2 regions of the Streptomyces sp. NPDC001513 genome follow, and region 2 is predicted to be linked to the other one. Evidence: predicted binding sites of a transcription regulator. Region 2 holds the regulator's gene; the other holds the start of a gene.

Region 1 (6,027 bases), on a different contig from region 2:
CGAGCCCCAGCCCGTCGTACGCCGCCCAGAGCGCGGCGGCGTCCCCGTGCCGCCCGAGCTCCGCGTGAAGCGCGTGGGCCCGGCCGCCGTCCTTGGTGATCCGCTCGACGGTCTCGCGGGCGGCCGCCCCGTCGCTCGCGTACGTGAGCACGACGGTGGCCCCGTCGGCGGCGAGCCGCTCGGCGATGGCCCGGCCGATGCCCCTGCTGCCACCCGTGACCAGCGCGTTCTTGTGCGGCATGAGCTCCCCCAGTTCGGTAACGATCACTACAGAAAGACCGTAACACGACGCACTCAGCGGTCGCTACGAAGATCGAACTAGCTCCGGGCCCCAGCCGGCCTGGCGGACCGGGCCGCCTCGATGAAGCCCTGGATCAACTCCGGCGACTTCACCCCGCGTTCGCGCTCCACCCCGCTGGACACGTCCACGCCCCACGCGCCGGTCACCTCGACCGCCTCCCGCACGTTGCCCGGGTTCAGCCCGCCGGCCAGCAGCCAGTGCCCCTCGGGCGCGGTGAAGTCCGCCGAGCCCCAGTTCCACGGCTTGCCGGAGCCCGGGTCGGGGGCGTCGAGCAGGAGCAGGTCCTCGCCGTACTCGCCGCAGCGCTTCACGTGCTCGGCGGTGGCCCGCAGCAGCGTCCGGCCCTCGGCGCGCAGCGCCGCGAAGTCCTCGGGGCCCTCCTCGCCGTGCAGCTGCACCCCCCGTACGCCGCTCTCCTCGGCGAACCGCCGCACCTCCGCGACCGCCTGCCCCCGGAACACGCCGACGGTGAGCACGCCGTCCGGCACCCGCGCGGCGAGCTCCCGCGCGGTGGCGGCATCGACCGTGCGCGGGCTGCCGGGCGCGAACACGAACCCCACGGCATCGGCCCCGGCCGCCACGGCGGCGTCGACGTCCCGCGCGGTCTTCAGCCCACAGATCTTGACGAAGAGATCAGCCATGCGCCCAGCCTATGCGGGCCGGGACGGGACGACGGGCCAGGGCCAGGGCCGGGACGCGACGCGCCTCAGCGGCCCACCTGCACCGGACCCAGCACCGCCCCGCCGATCGCGGCCGCGAGACGGGCCGCGCCCACCTCATCGGCGTACTTGAAGTGCACGTAGACGGTGTGCCGGCCGTCGGGATGCTCCTCGTTGATGTCGAGTTCCACCCGCTGGTTCGTCGAGTCCTGCGACCAGGACGGGACCTCGGAGGACCACTCCCCGCGCCAGCGCATCTTGGCCGCCCCCTCACCCAGCGCCCGCAGGAAGGCCCGCTCGACGGGGCCCGGAGCCACGTCCGCGTCCATGGTCAGCGGCAGTTCGGCCGCCAGCTCCCGGTCGGCGCGGGGCAGTTCGGCGCCCGTGAACCAGACGTCCCGGTCCCAGTCGTACGACGGCTCGAACACGCCCGTCGGGAGGAGCGCCGCCAGCCCCCGGGCCTCCTCGACGGTGAGCGCCTGCGCCACCAGCCACAGCTCCGGGTCGAGCGGCTTCATCCGCGCGCACAGCAGCCGGGCCCGCCGGTAGGCCTCGGCGAGGTCGTCGGTCCGGAACACGGGGTAGGCCCGAGAACTTCCCATCGGTTCAGAAGCCCCGCTCCGGCTCGCCCAGCACGCTGCCGCCGATCGCGGCGGCGAGCCGCTCGGCGCGGCCCGGGTCGCCGAACTTGGTGACGTGGACGTAGACGGTGTGGACCCCGCTGACCTGCCGGGACCATTCACACTCGTCGCTGTTGAGGACCAGCTGCACGCCGTCGTACTTCGGCGAGGCGTACGAGCCCAGCTCGGGCTCGTCGGGCCAGCTGCCCTCCCAGCTGAGGGACGCGGGGCCCGTCCCCACCGCGCGGACGAACTCCTCCTCGGCCACCGCGGCCGGCAGTTCCGTGTAGGAGAAGTCGAGCGGGACCTCCACGGCCAGCTCCGCATCGGTGGCCGTCCGCACGTCCAACTCGAAGAAGAGGGGCTCGTCCGTCTCCGGGTGCGTGCGCATGTCCGTGTGGTCGTACCTCACGTGCGGCAGCAGGGCCACCATCCGCCGCACGTCCGCGACCGTGCCCAGCTCGGCCCCCACCCGCACCTCCTCGTACCGGCGGACCAGCAGCCCGCACAGCCGGCGCGCCTTGGCGTACGCCTCGGCTGGATCGGTGGATCGGTGGACCGGATACGCGACGGAATTCCCCATGGCCGTACGGTCACACGCCCCCACCCACCCCGGCCAGCGGTTTTACCCCCGCCTCCCCCGACCGGCGCCCCCCGACCGCCTCCCCCGGACCGGCGCCGGCCGGCCGGGAACGCCCGAGGGCGGCACCCCCCGTGGGGGGTGCCGCCCTCGTTCGAGAACAGCCGATCAACCTTCGGGCCGGAGCCAGGGGTCGATCAGAAGTCCATGTCACCGCCCGGCATGCCGCCCGGAGCGCCGGCGCCGGCCTTCTCGGGCTTGTCGGCGATGACGGCCTCGGTGGTCAGGAACAGCGCGGCGATGGACGCGGCGTTCTGCAGGGCAGAGCGCGTGACCTTCGCCGGGTCGATGATGCCCTCGGCGATCATGTCGACGTACTCGCCGGTCGCGGCGTTCAGGCCGTGACCGATCGGAAGGTTGCGCACCTTCTCGACGACGACGCCACCCTCGAGACCACCGTTGACGGCGATCTGCTTCAGCGGGGCCTCCAGGGCGAGCTTCACGGCGTTGGCGCCGGTCGCCTCGTCACCCTCGAGCTCCAGCTTCTCGAAGACCGCGGAGGCCTGCAGCAGGGCCACGCCACCACCGGCGACGATGCCCTCCTCGACGGCCGCCTTCGCGTTGCGAACGGCGTCCTCGATGCGGTGCTTGCGCTCCTTGAGCTCGACCTCGGTCGCGGCACCGGCCTTGATGACGGCCACGCCGCCGGCCAGCTTCGCGAGGCGCTCCTGGAGCTTCTCGCGGTCGTAGTCCGAGTCGGAGTTCTCGATCTCGGCGCGGATCTGGTTCACGCGACCGGCGACCTGGTCGCTGTCACCGGAACCGTCGACGATGGTGGTCTCGTCCTTGGTGATGACGACCTTGCGGGCGCGGCCGAGCAGGTCGAGACCGGCGTTCTCCAGCTTGAGGCCGACCTCCTCGGAGATGACCGTGCCGCCCGTGAGGATGGCGATGTCACCGAGCATGGCCTTGCGGCGGTCGCCGAAGCCCGGGGCCTTGACGGCGACGGACTTGAAGGTGCCGCGGATCTTGTTGACGACGAGGGTGGAGAGCGCCTCGCCCTCGACGTCCTCGGCGATGATCAGCAGCGGCTTGCCGGACTGCATGACCTTCTCCAGGAGCGGCAGCAGGTCCTTGACCGAGCCGATCTTGGAGTTGACGATCAGGATGTACGGGTCGTCGAGGGACGACTCCATGCGCTCCATGTCGGTGGCGAAGTACGCCGAGATGTAGCCCTTGTCGAAGCGCATGCCCTCGGTGAGCTCGAGCTCCAGACCGAAGGTCTGCGACTCCTCGACGGTGATGACGCCTTCCTTGCCGACCTTGTCCATGGCCTCGGCGATGAGCTCGCCGATCTGGGTGTCGGCGGCGGAGATGGAGGCCGTAGAAGCGATCTGCTCCTTGGTCTCGACATCCTTCGCCTGGGCGAGCAGGGCGGCGGAGACGGCCTCGACGGCCTTCTCGATACCACGCTTGAGGGCCATCGGGTTGGCGCCGGCGGCAACGTTGCGCAGGCCCTCGCGGACGAGCGCCTGGGCCAGCACGGTGGCGGTGGTCGTACCGTCGCCCGCGACGTCGTCCGTCTTCTTGGCGACTTCCTTGACCAGCTCGGCGCCGATCTTCTCGTACGGGTCCTCGAGCTCGATCTCCTTGGCGATGGAGACACCATCGTTGGTGATCGTGGGGGCGCCCCACTTCTTCTCAAGGACGACGTTGCGACCCTTGGGGCCAAGGGTGACCTTGACGGCGTCGGCGAGCTGGTTCATGCCTCGCTCGAGACCGCGCCGGGCCTCCTCGTTGAACGCAATGATCTTGGCCATCTGAAGTGGTCCTCCCGGACAGCGGTGGATTGCTCCCGGACCGCGCCCGCGCCCGCGACGGACGGCCTGAGTGCCCGGCGGTTCCTTCCCGCCGGACCCTGCGGGCCTCACCGACCCGGTCCTCGTTTGGTAGCACTCTCACCCGGAGAGTGCTAATGCCAATGATTAGCACTCGGCACCCCCGAGTGCAAGCGGCTTGGGCCAACGCCCCGCCGCTTCCGGGCACGGGGCGGGTACGGGGCGGGCGCGGCGCGGGCGCACGTACGAGGGGCCCGCATCCCGTGTCCGGGATGTGGGCCCCTCGTATGGTCTTGCAGGTCTTCGTTGAACACTGTGCGTCGGTGGTCGATCGCTCCAGGACTCAGCCGAGCGCGAGCTTGACCATGTCCGCCTGCGGACCCTTCTGGCCCTGCGAGATCTCGAACTCGACCCGCTGACCCTCTTCAAGGGTGCGGTACCCGTCCATCTGGATGGCGCTGTAGTGGACGAACACATCCGCACCACCGTCGACCGCGATGAAGCCGTAGCCCTTCTCCGCGTTGAACCACTTGACGGTGCCCTGAGCCATGCCTAACTCCCCTATTACTGGCCCTTGCGCGGGAACGCACTTCGCGTTCCCGGGTCAGAACTTGCGTCGGAACGCGTCGACCGAGGCTGAATGTATCTGCGCGAGTGCTGTCTGCAACAGGTCAATCCGACGAGAATTCTGGACACCGGGAAACATTGAAATAGAGTGAAAATTTGCCATACTCCAGGGCAACTCGGGCCTGACATATCTCGCCAAAGCCCCATACCGCGCTTGCATGTTGACCCGATGTCGACCCTCACGCGACCCGTTCATATGCAGCGGGCAAGTCCGGCGGAGGGGACTTCCCCAACTCTACCGCGCCCAATCAAGCAGAATTGCCCCCTCCGCTTTTAGCGGAGGGGGCAATTTCGGTTGGCGCGTGTCACCTGTCGGGCGACAAAGGGGCCGAGAGGATCAGCAACCGCCCGCGACGGCCGGAATGATCGAGACGCCGGCGCCGTCCGGCGTCTTCGCCTCCAGCCCGCCCTCGAAACGCACGTCGTCGTCATTGACGTAGACGTTCACGAAACGGCGCAGCTTGCCCTGGTCGTCCAGGACGCGCGCGGCGATGCCCGGGTGGCTCGCCTCCAGGGACTGGATGACCTCGGAGAGGGTCGCGCCCTCGGCGGGCACCTCGGCCTGACCGCCGGTGTAGGTGCGCAGGATGGTGGGGATGCGGACGTTGACGCTCATGGCGCTGCTGCCTTTCCGGTAGAGCAGGGGGAGATGGTCAGACCAGGCCGGCGGCGCGGAACGCGTCCAGGCTCGGGCGGATGGTGGCGGTCTGCCCGCTCTCCGCGGCCACCGCCTCCAGGGTCTTCAGGCCGTCGCCGGTGTTGAGGACGACGGTGGTCAGCGTCGGGTCGAGCTGCCCGTTCTCGATGAGCTTCTTCGTCACGCCGACGGTCACGCCGCCCGCGGTCTCGGCGAAGATGCCCTCGGTCTGCGCGAGGATCTTGATGGCCTCGACGACCTGCTCGTCGTTCACGTCCTCGACGTAACCGCCGGTGCGCCGCGCGATGTCCAGGACGTACGGGCCGTCCGCCGGGTTGCCGATCGCGAGGGACTTGGCGATGGTGTTCGGCTTCTGCGGGCGGACCACCTCGTGACCGGCCTTGAAGGCGGTCGACACCGGGGAGCAGCCCTCGGCCTGGGCGCCGAAGATCTTGTACGGCTTGTCCTCGACGAGGCCGAGCTTGATCAGCTCCTGCAGACCCTTGTCGATCTTCGTCAGCTGCGAGCCGGAGGCGATCGGGATCACGAGCTGGTCGGGCAGCCGCCAGCCGAGCTGCTCGCAGATCTCGTAGGCGAGGGTCTTGGAGCCCTCTCCGTAGTACGGGCGCAGGTTGACGTTGACGAAGCCCCAGCCCTCGCCCAGCGGGTCGCCGATGAGCTCGGAGCAGAAGCGGTTGACGTCGTCGTAGTTGCCCTCGATGCCGACCAGGTCGCCACCGTAGACACCGGCCATGACGACCTTGC
Region 2 (6,027 bases):
AAGCGGACCCGGCGGGACTGCTTGCCCGCCTCGCGGGCGGTGGCGCGCCACTTGGCCAGGGACTTGGCCCCCCGGTCCCCGCGCCACTGCGTGATGCAGCGCGAGGCCTGCCAGGGCACGATCGCGTCGACGCCGGTCTCGGTCATGGTCTCGACGGCCAGCTCGCCGCGGTCGCCCTTGGGCAGGGCCTGGACCACGGTGATGCGGACGGCCGGTTCCGGTTCCAGTCCGGCCGAGGACACGGCCACGACCAGCCGGTCCTTGCCCTCCGCCGCCTTCACGACCGCTTCCGCCCAGCCGCCCCGGCCGTCGGTCAGGACCAGTGCCTCGCCCGGGTTCAGCCGTTTCACGGACACCGCGTGCCGGCCCTCCGGGCCGTCCAGGACGAACTCCGGTCCCGCGGGGACCTCTTCGACCACGAACACCGGGGCGGTCATGACGCACTCCTCATCTGCATTGCCTTCAACGTGCTCTGTGCCTCGGCCAGTTCGGCCGCCAGCACCTCCACCAGTTCCGCCGCCGGCAGCGCCCGCGCCAGCCGGTGCCCCTGGCCCGCCCACAGGGCCATGCCCTGCGCGTCCCCGGCCGCGGCGGCCGCCTTGCGCAGCCCCGAGGTCAGGTGGTGGACCTGGGGGTAGGCGGCCGGGGCGTACGGGCCGTGCTCGCGCATGAAGCGGTTCACCAGCCCCCGCGCCGGCCGCCCGGAGAACGCCCGGGTCAGCTCGGTCCGGACGAACAGCGGGTCGGTCAGCGCCTTCTTGTGCACGGGGTCCGCCCCCGACTCCGGGCAGGCCAGGAAGGCCGTCCCGAGCTGCGCCGCCTCGGCGCCCGCCGCGAGCAGCGCCGCGATCTGCGAGCCCCGCATGAGGCCGCCCGCCGCGATGATCGGCAGGGCCACGGCCTCCCGGACCTGGGCCACCAGCGCGAGCAGCCCCACGGCCGCCGTGCCGTCGGCCTGCGGGTCGTCGCGGTGCGTGCCCTGGTGGCCGCCCGCCTCGACGCCCTGGACGCACACGGCGTCGGCGCCCGCCTGCTGGGCCGTACGGGCCTCCTCGACGGAGGTCGCCGTGACGACCGTGTACGTACCGGCCTTGCGCAGGGCGGCGAGGGCCGCGGAGGAGGGACAGCCGAAGACGAACGAGACGACCGGGACCGGGTCTTCGAGGAGGATGGCCAGCTTGGCGTCGTAGCCGTCGTCGCTCGTGCCGATGAGGTCCTCCTCGGCGAGCGAGATCCCGTACCAGCTCGCCTCACCGGCCAGCTGCCCGCGGTACGCCTCCACGGCGGCCGGATCCACGTACCCGGTCTGCGGCATGAAGAGGCTGACGCCGAAACGGCGCCGGGTCAGGGCGCGCACCTGCTTGATCTCCTGGTACATCCCGTCGGCGGTCTTGTAGCCGCCCGCCAGGAAGCCCAGCCCGCCCGCCTCGCACACGGCGGCGGCGAGCGGCGGACAGGAGACGCCGCCCGCCATGGGAGCCTGCACGATCGGGTAAGGAGAGAGACCGTACGGTGCGGAGGACATGGACTGCATCGTGCCATGTCCCGCTCATGGGGCCGAATCATGGCATTCGCCTGGCATAGTCCGCTTCCGGCCCCGGTCAGGGGCCGCCGCCGGGCCCATGCGAAGAGCCCGGCAGGGAATCCCCTGGCCGGGCTCTCGGCGGTGTCCGCCGGCCGCTCAGCGACCGTTGAACGCGTCCTTCAGGCGGCTGAACAGCCCCTGCTGACCTGGCGCGAACTGGCCCATCGGCCGCTCCTCGCCGCGCAGCTTCGCCAGCTGGCGCAGCAGTTCCTCCTGCTGGGCGTCCAGCTTGCCCGGGGTGGTGACCTCGACGTGGACGATCAGGTCGCCGCGCCCGCCGCCGCGCAGGTGGGTGACGCCCCGCCCGTGCAGCGGGATCGCCTGCCCGGAGCCGGTGCCGGGCCGGATGTCGATCTCCTCCAGGCCGTCCAGCGTCTCCAGCGGGCATTTCGTGCCCAGTGCGGCCGCCGTCATCGGGAGCGTCACCGTGCAGTGCAGGTCGTCCCCGCGCCGCTGGAAGGTCGGGTGCGCCAGCTCGTGGATCTCCACGTACAGGTCGCCGGCGGGGCCGCCGCCGGGGCCGACCTCGCCCTCGCCCGCGAGCTGGATCCGGGTGCCGTTCTCGACACCGGCCGGGATCTTGACCGTGAGGCTGCGGCGGGAGCGGACCCGTCCGTCGCCCGCGCACTCGGGGCACGGGGTCGGGACCACGGTGCCGAAGCCCTGGCACTGCGGGCAGGGGCGCGAGGTCATGACCTGGCCCAGGAAGGACCGGGTGACCTGCGAGACCTCACCGCGGCCGCGGCACATGTCACACGTCTGCGCGGAGGTGCCGGGTGCGGCGCCCTCGCCGGAGCAGGTGGTGCAGACGACGGCCGTGTCGACCTGGATGTCCTTGGTCGTCCCGAAGGCCGCCTCGTCCAGCTCCAGGTCCAGCCGGATCATGGCGTCCTGGCCGCGCCGGGTCCGCGAGCGCGGGCCGCGCTGCTGACTCTGCCCGAAGAAGGCGTCCATGATGTCGGAGAAGTTGCCGAAGCCGCCGGCCCCGAAGCCGCTCGCTCCGCCGCCGCCCGAGGAGGACAGCGGGTCGCCGCCGAGGTCGTAGACCTGCTTCTTCTGCGGGTCCGAGAGGACCTCGTAGGCGGCGTTGATCTCCTTGAAACGCTCTTGCGTCTTGGGATCGGGGTTCACGTCCGGGTGCAGCTCGCGCGCGAGCCGCCGGAAGGCCTTCTTGATCTCGTCCTGCGATGCGTCGCGGCGCACGCCGAGAACGGCGTAGTAGTCCGTGGCCACTTACGACTCCGCCAGGATCTGTCCGACGTAACGTGCCACTGCGCGTACCGCTCCCATCGTTCCGGGGTAGTCCATGCGGGTCGGTCCGACCACGCCGAGTTTGGCGACTGCTTCGCCGCCCGAACCGTAACCGACGGAGACGACGGACGTGGAGTTCAGTCCCTCGTAGGCATTCTCATGCCCGATCCGTACGGCCATTCCCGACTCGTTGGCCTCGCCGAGCAGCTTGAGGAGCACGACCTGCTCCTCCAGCGCCTCGAGCACCGGCCTGATCGTCAGGGGAAAATCGTGTCCGAAGCGGGTGAGATTGGCGGTGCCGCCGATCATCAGCCGTTCCTCGGCTTCCTCGACCAGGGTTTCGAGGAGTGTCGTGAGCACGGTGGAGACCGTGCCGCGGTCCTCGGCCTCGAAGGATTCGGGGAGGTCCTGGACGAGCGGGGGCACATCGGTGAAGCGCCGTCCGACGACCCGGCTGTTGAGCCGGGCCCGCAGGTCGGCGAGCGAGGCCTCGCCGAAGGGGCTCGGGCAGTCGATGAGCCGCTGCTCGACCCGTCCGGTGTCCGTGATCAGTACGAGCATCAGGCGCGCGGGAGCGAGCGAGAGCAGCTCCACGTGCCGGACGGTCGACCGGGTCAGGCTCGGGTACTGCACGACCGCGACCTGCCGGGTGAGCTGCGCGAGCAGCCGCACCGTGCGGCCGACGACGTCGTCGAGGTCGACGGCGCCGTCGAGGAAGTTCTGGATGGCCCGGCGCTCGGGCGTCGACAGCGGTTTGACCCCCGCCAGCTTGTCGACGAAGAGCCGGTAGCCCTTGTCGGTGGGGATCCGGCCGGCGCTGGTGTGGGGCTGGGCGATGTAGCCCTCGTCCTCCAGCACGGCCATGTCGTTGCGCACGGTCGCGGGCGAGACGCCGAGCCGGTGCCGCTCGGTGAGCGCCTTGGAGCCGACCGGCTCCTCCGTCCCGACGTAGTCCTGGACGATGGCGCGCAGCACTTCGAGTCTGCGTTCGCTGAGCATCGCGCACACCTCCAGCTGTGGTCCGTTGCCGTGTTCTGCCGTGTTCGTTGGCACTCTGTCCGTTCGAGTGCCAGAGATCCCCCGCTCAGTGTACGGCCGGGTAGTAAGACCCTGGCAAGGGAGGCCCGCCAGGGTAGCGTCGCGGCATGGACGTGCGTTGGGAAGAGGAAGGCTGGGAACGGCTGACCGGGCGGGCCGGCCGGCGGCGGCTGCCGGTGTGGGACTGCACCGTGGGACTGGTGGTGGGCAACGAGTCGGTCCTCCTGATCGACCCCGGTTCCTGTCTCCGGGAGGGCGCACAGGTGCGCGCGGAGGCGGAGCGGCTGACGGGTCGGCACGTGACCCATATCGCATTCACGCACGGCCATTTCGATCACGTCCTGGGCGGGGCCGCCTTCTCCGGGGCCGAGGTGTTCGGTGCGGTCGGGCTGGACGCGCTGCTGTCGACGGGCCGTGAGGAGCTGCGCGGCGACGCGGTGCGGCACGGCCTGGCGGAGCCGGAGGCGGCCGAGGCGGTGGACCTGCTGGTGGTGCCGAAGCACCTGGTGTCGGGCGAGTGGACGCTGGAACTGGGCGGGCTGCAGGTGCTGCTGGCCAATGTGGGGCCCGGGCACACCCGGCACGACCTGGCCGTCTTCGTGCCGGGCGAGCGCGAGACGGTGTTCTGCGGGGACCTGGTCGAGGAGTCGGGCGAGCCCTTGGCGGGTCCGGACGCGACGCCCCGGCAGTGGCCCGCCGCCCTGGACCGGCTGCTGGCGCTCGGCGGCGACGACGCGCTGTACGTGCCGGGTCACGGAGCGGTGGTCTCGGCGGACTTCGTCCGTGCGCAACGCGCCACACTGGCAATCCGTTTCGGCGTGTCGGAGACATGACGCGGGCCGCTCTCCTACTGTCGGCCGGATGCGCGAGTACTCCCCCGACCTGACCCCGCAGTGGAAGCGCCCCCGGGCGGTGCCCGAGGTGGCGGCCGAGCCCGATCTGGTGGTCGAGGTGGCGGGTACGGACTTCTGCGGCGCGGTGGTGGCCTGCGAGGCGGGCACGGTGACCCTGGAGGACCGCTTCGGCAAGCGTCGGGTGTTCCCGATGGAACCGCGGGGCTTCCTGCTGGAGGGCGCGGTCGTCACCCTGGTCCGCCCGCCCCGGGGCCCGTCGGCGCCGGCCCGTACGGCCTCGGGCTCGCTCGCGGTTCCGGGCGCCCGGGCCCGGGTGGCGCGGGCCGGCCGCATCTACGTCGAGGGCCGCCACGACGCGGAACTGGTCGAGAAGGTCTGGGGCGACGACCTGCGCATCGAGGGCGTGGTGGTGGAGTACCTGGAGGGCATCGACGACCTGCAGGCCATCGTCGCCGACTTCGCCCCGGGCCCGGACGCCCGCCTGGGCGTCCTGGTGGACCATCTGGTGCCCGGCTCGAAGGAGTCCCGCATCGCGGCCTCGGTGACCTCGCCGGACGTCCTGATCGTGGGCCACCCGTACGTGGACGTGTGGCAGGCCGTGAAGCCGTCGGCGCTGGGCATTCCCGCGTGGCCGGTGGTCCCGCGCGGCCAGGACTGGAAGACGGGCATCTGCCGGGCCCTGGGCTGGCCGGAGAACACGGGCGCCGCCTGGCAGCACGTCCTGTCCCGGGTGACGTCCTACAAGGACCTGGAGCCGACGCTGCTGGGCCGCGTGGAGGAGCTGATCGACTTCGTCACGGCACCGGTTTGAGCTACGGCAGGGTGCCGAACTCCGTGGTGTCGAGCGTGACACCGAGGACGTCGAGCGGGACCGGTTCACCGAACTTGCTGGTCCGCTCGGTCCGGTAGTCGGCTTCTTCTCCGGCGCCGAAGGGTTCGGTGAGCACCACGCACTTGGCCTGGAAGGGGTCGATGATCAAATAGGTGGGGATGCCGCCCGCCGCGTAGATGGAGCGCTTCGTCACATAGTCGCGCAGCTTGCTGGTCTTGGAGACGACCTCGACCACCATCGCCAGAGCCTGAGCGGGCACCAACCGGCCCGACTCGGGCGCTGCCTCGCTGGGCAGGACCACGAGGTCCGGCTGCGGCTCGGACGACTCCGCCGGAATGTCCACGTCCTGCGTCTGGAGCGGGTACAAGCGCCCCACGGGGATCTGCCGCTGGACGAACAGGACGAACAGGTTGTGGACCACGTCGGGCCCCGCCATCATCACGATTTCCCCCCTGAGGAGCTCAACC

Evidence for each region. Region 2 encodes HrcA, which represses chaperone genes, less so after heat shock. Its sites were predicted from a motif close to TTNGCACTCNGNNNNNCNGAGTGCNAA; they were not measured.
Region 1: a site for HrcA is predicted at 4,146-4,172, ahead of groL (chaperonin GroEL). Genes of this name have one in related genera too.

The regions. Positions count from the first base shown of each region.
Region 1 is NZ_JBIAVU010000005.1:113,892-119,918, reverse strand. It holds gene ACFYZ4_RS12520 (glucose 1-dehydrogenase) at 1-241, opposite strand, end outside; gene ACFYZ4_RS12515 (phosphoribosylanthranilate isomerase) at 319-942, opposite strand; gene ACFYZ4_RS12510 (hypothetical protein) at 1,008-1,562, opposite strand; gene ACFYZ4_RS12505 (hypothetical protein) at 1,567-2,163, opposite strand; gene groL (chaperonin GroEL) at 2,358-3,980, opposite strand; gene ACFYZ4_RS12495 (cold-shock protein) at 4,342-4,548, opposite strand; gene ACFYZ4_RS12490 (MoaD/ThiS family protein) at 4,963-5,241, opposite strand; gene thrC (threonine synthase) at 5,279-6,027, opposite strand, start outside.
Region 2 is NZ_JBIAVU010000013.1:82,131-88,157, reverse strand. It holds gene ACFYZ4_RS27565 (16S rRNA (uracil(1498)-N(3))-methyltransferase) at 1-437, opposite strand, end outside; gene ACFYZ4_RS27560 (nitronate monooxygenase) at 434-1,525, opposite strand; gene dnaJ (molecular chaperone DnaJ) at 1,682-2,818, opposite strand; gene hrcA (heat-inducible transcriptional repressor HrcA) at 2,819-3,835, opposite strand; gene ACFYZ4_RS27545 (MBL fold metallo-hydrolase) at 3,982-4,707, shown strand; gene ACFYZ4_RS27540 (DUF3097 domain-containing protein) at 4,736-5,539, shown strand; gene ACFYZ4_RS27535 (Uma2 family endonuclease) at 5,541-6,027, opposite strand, start outside.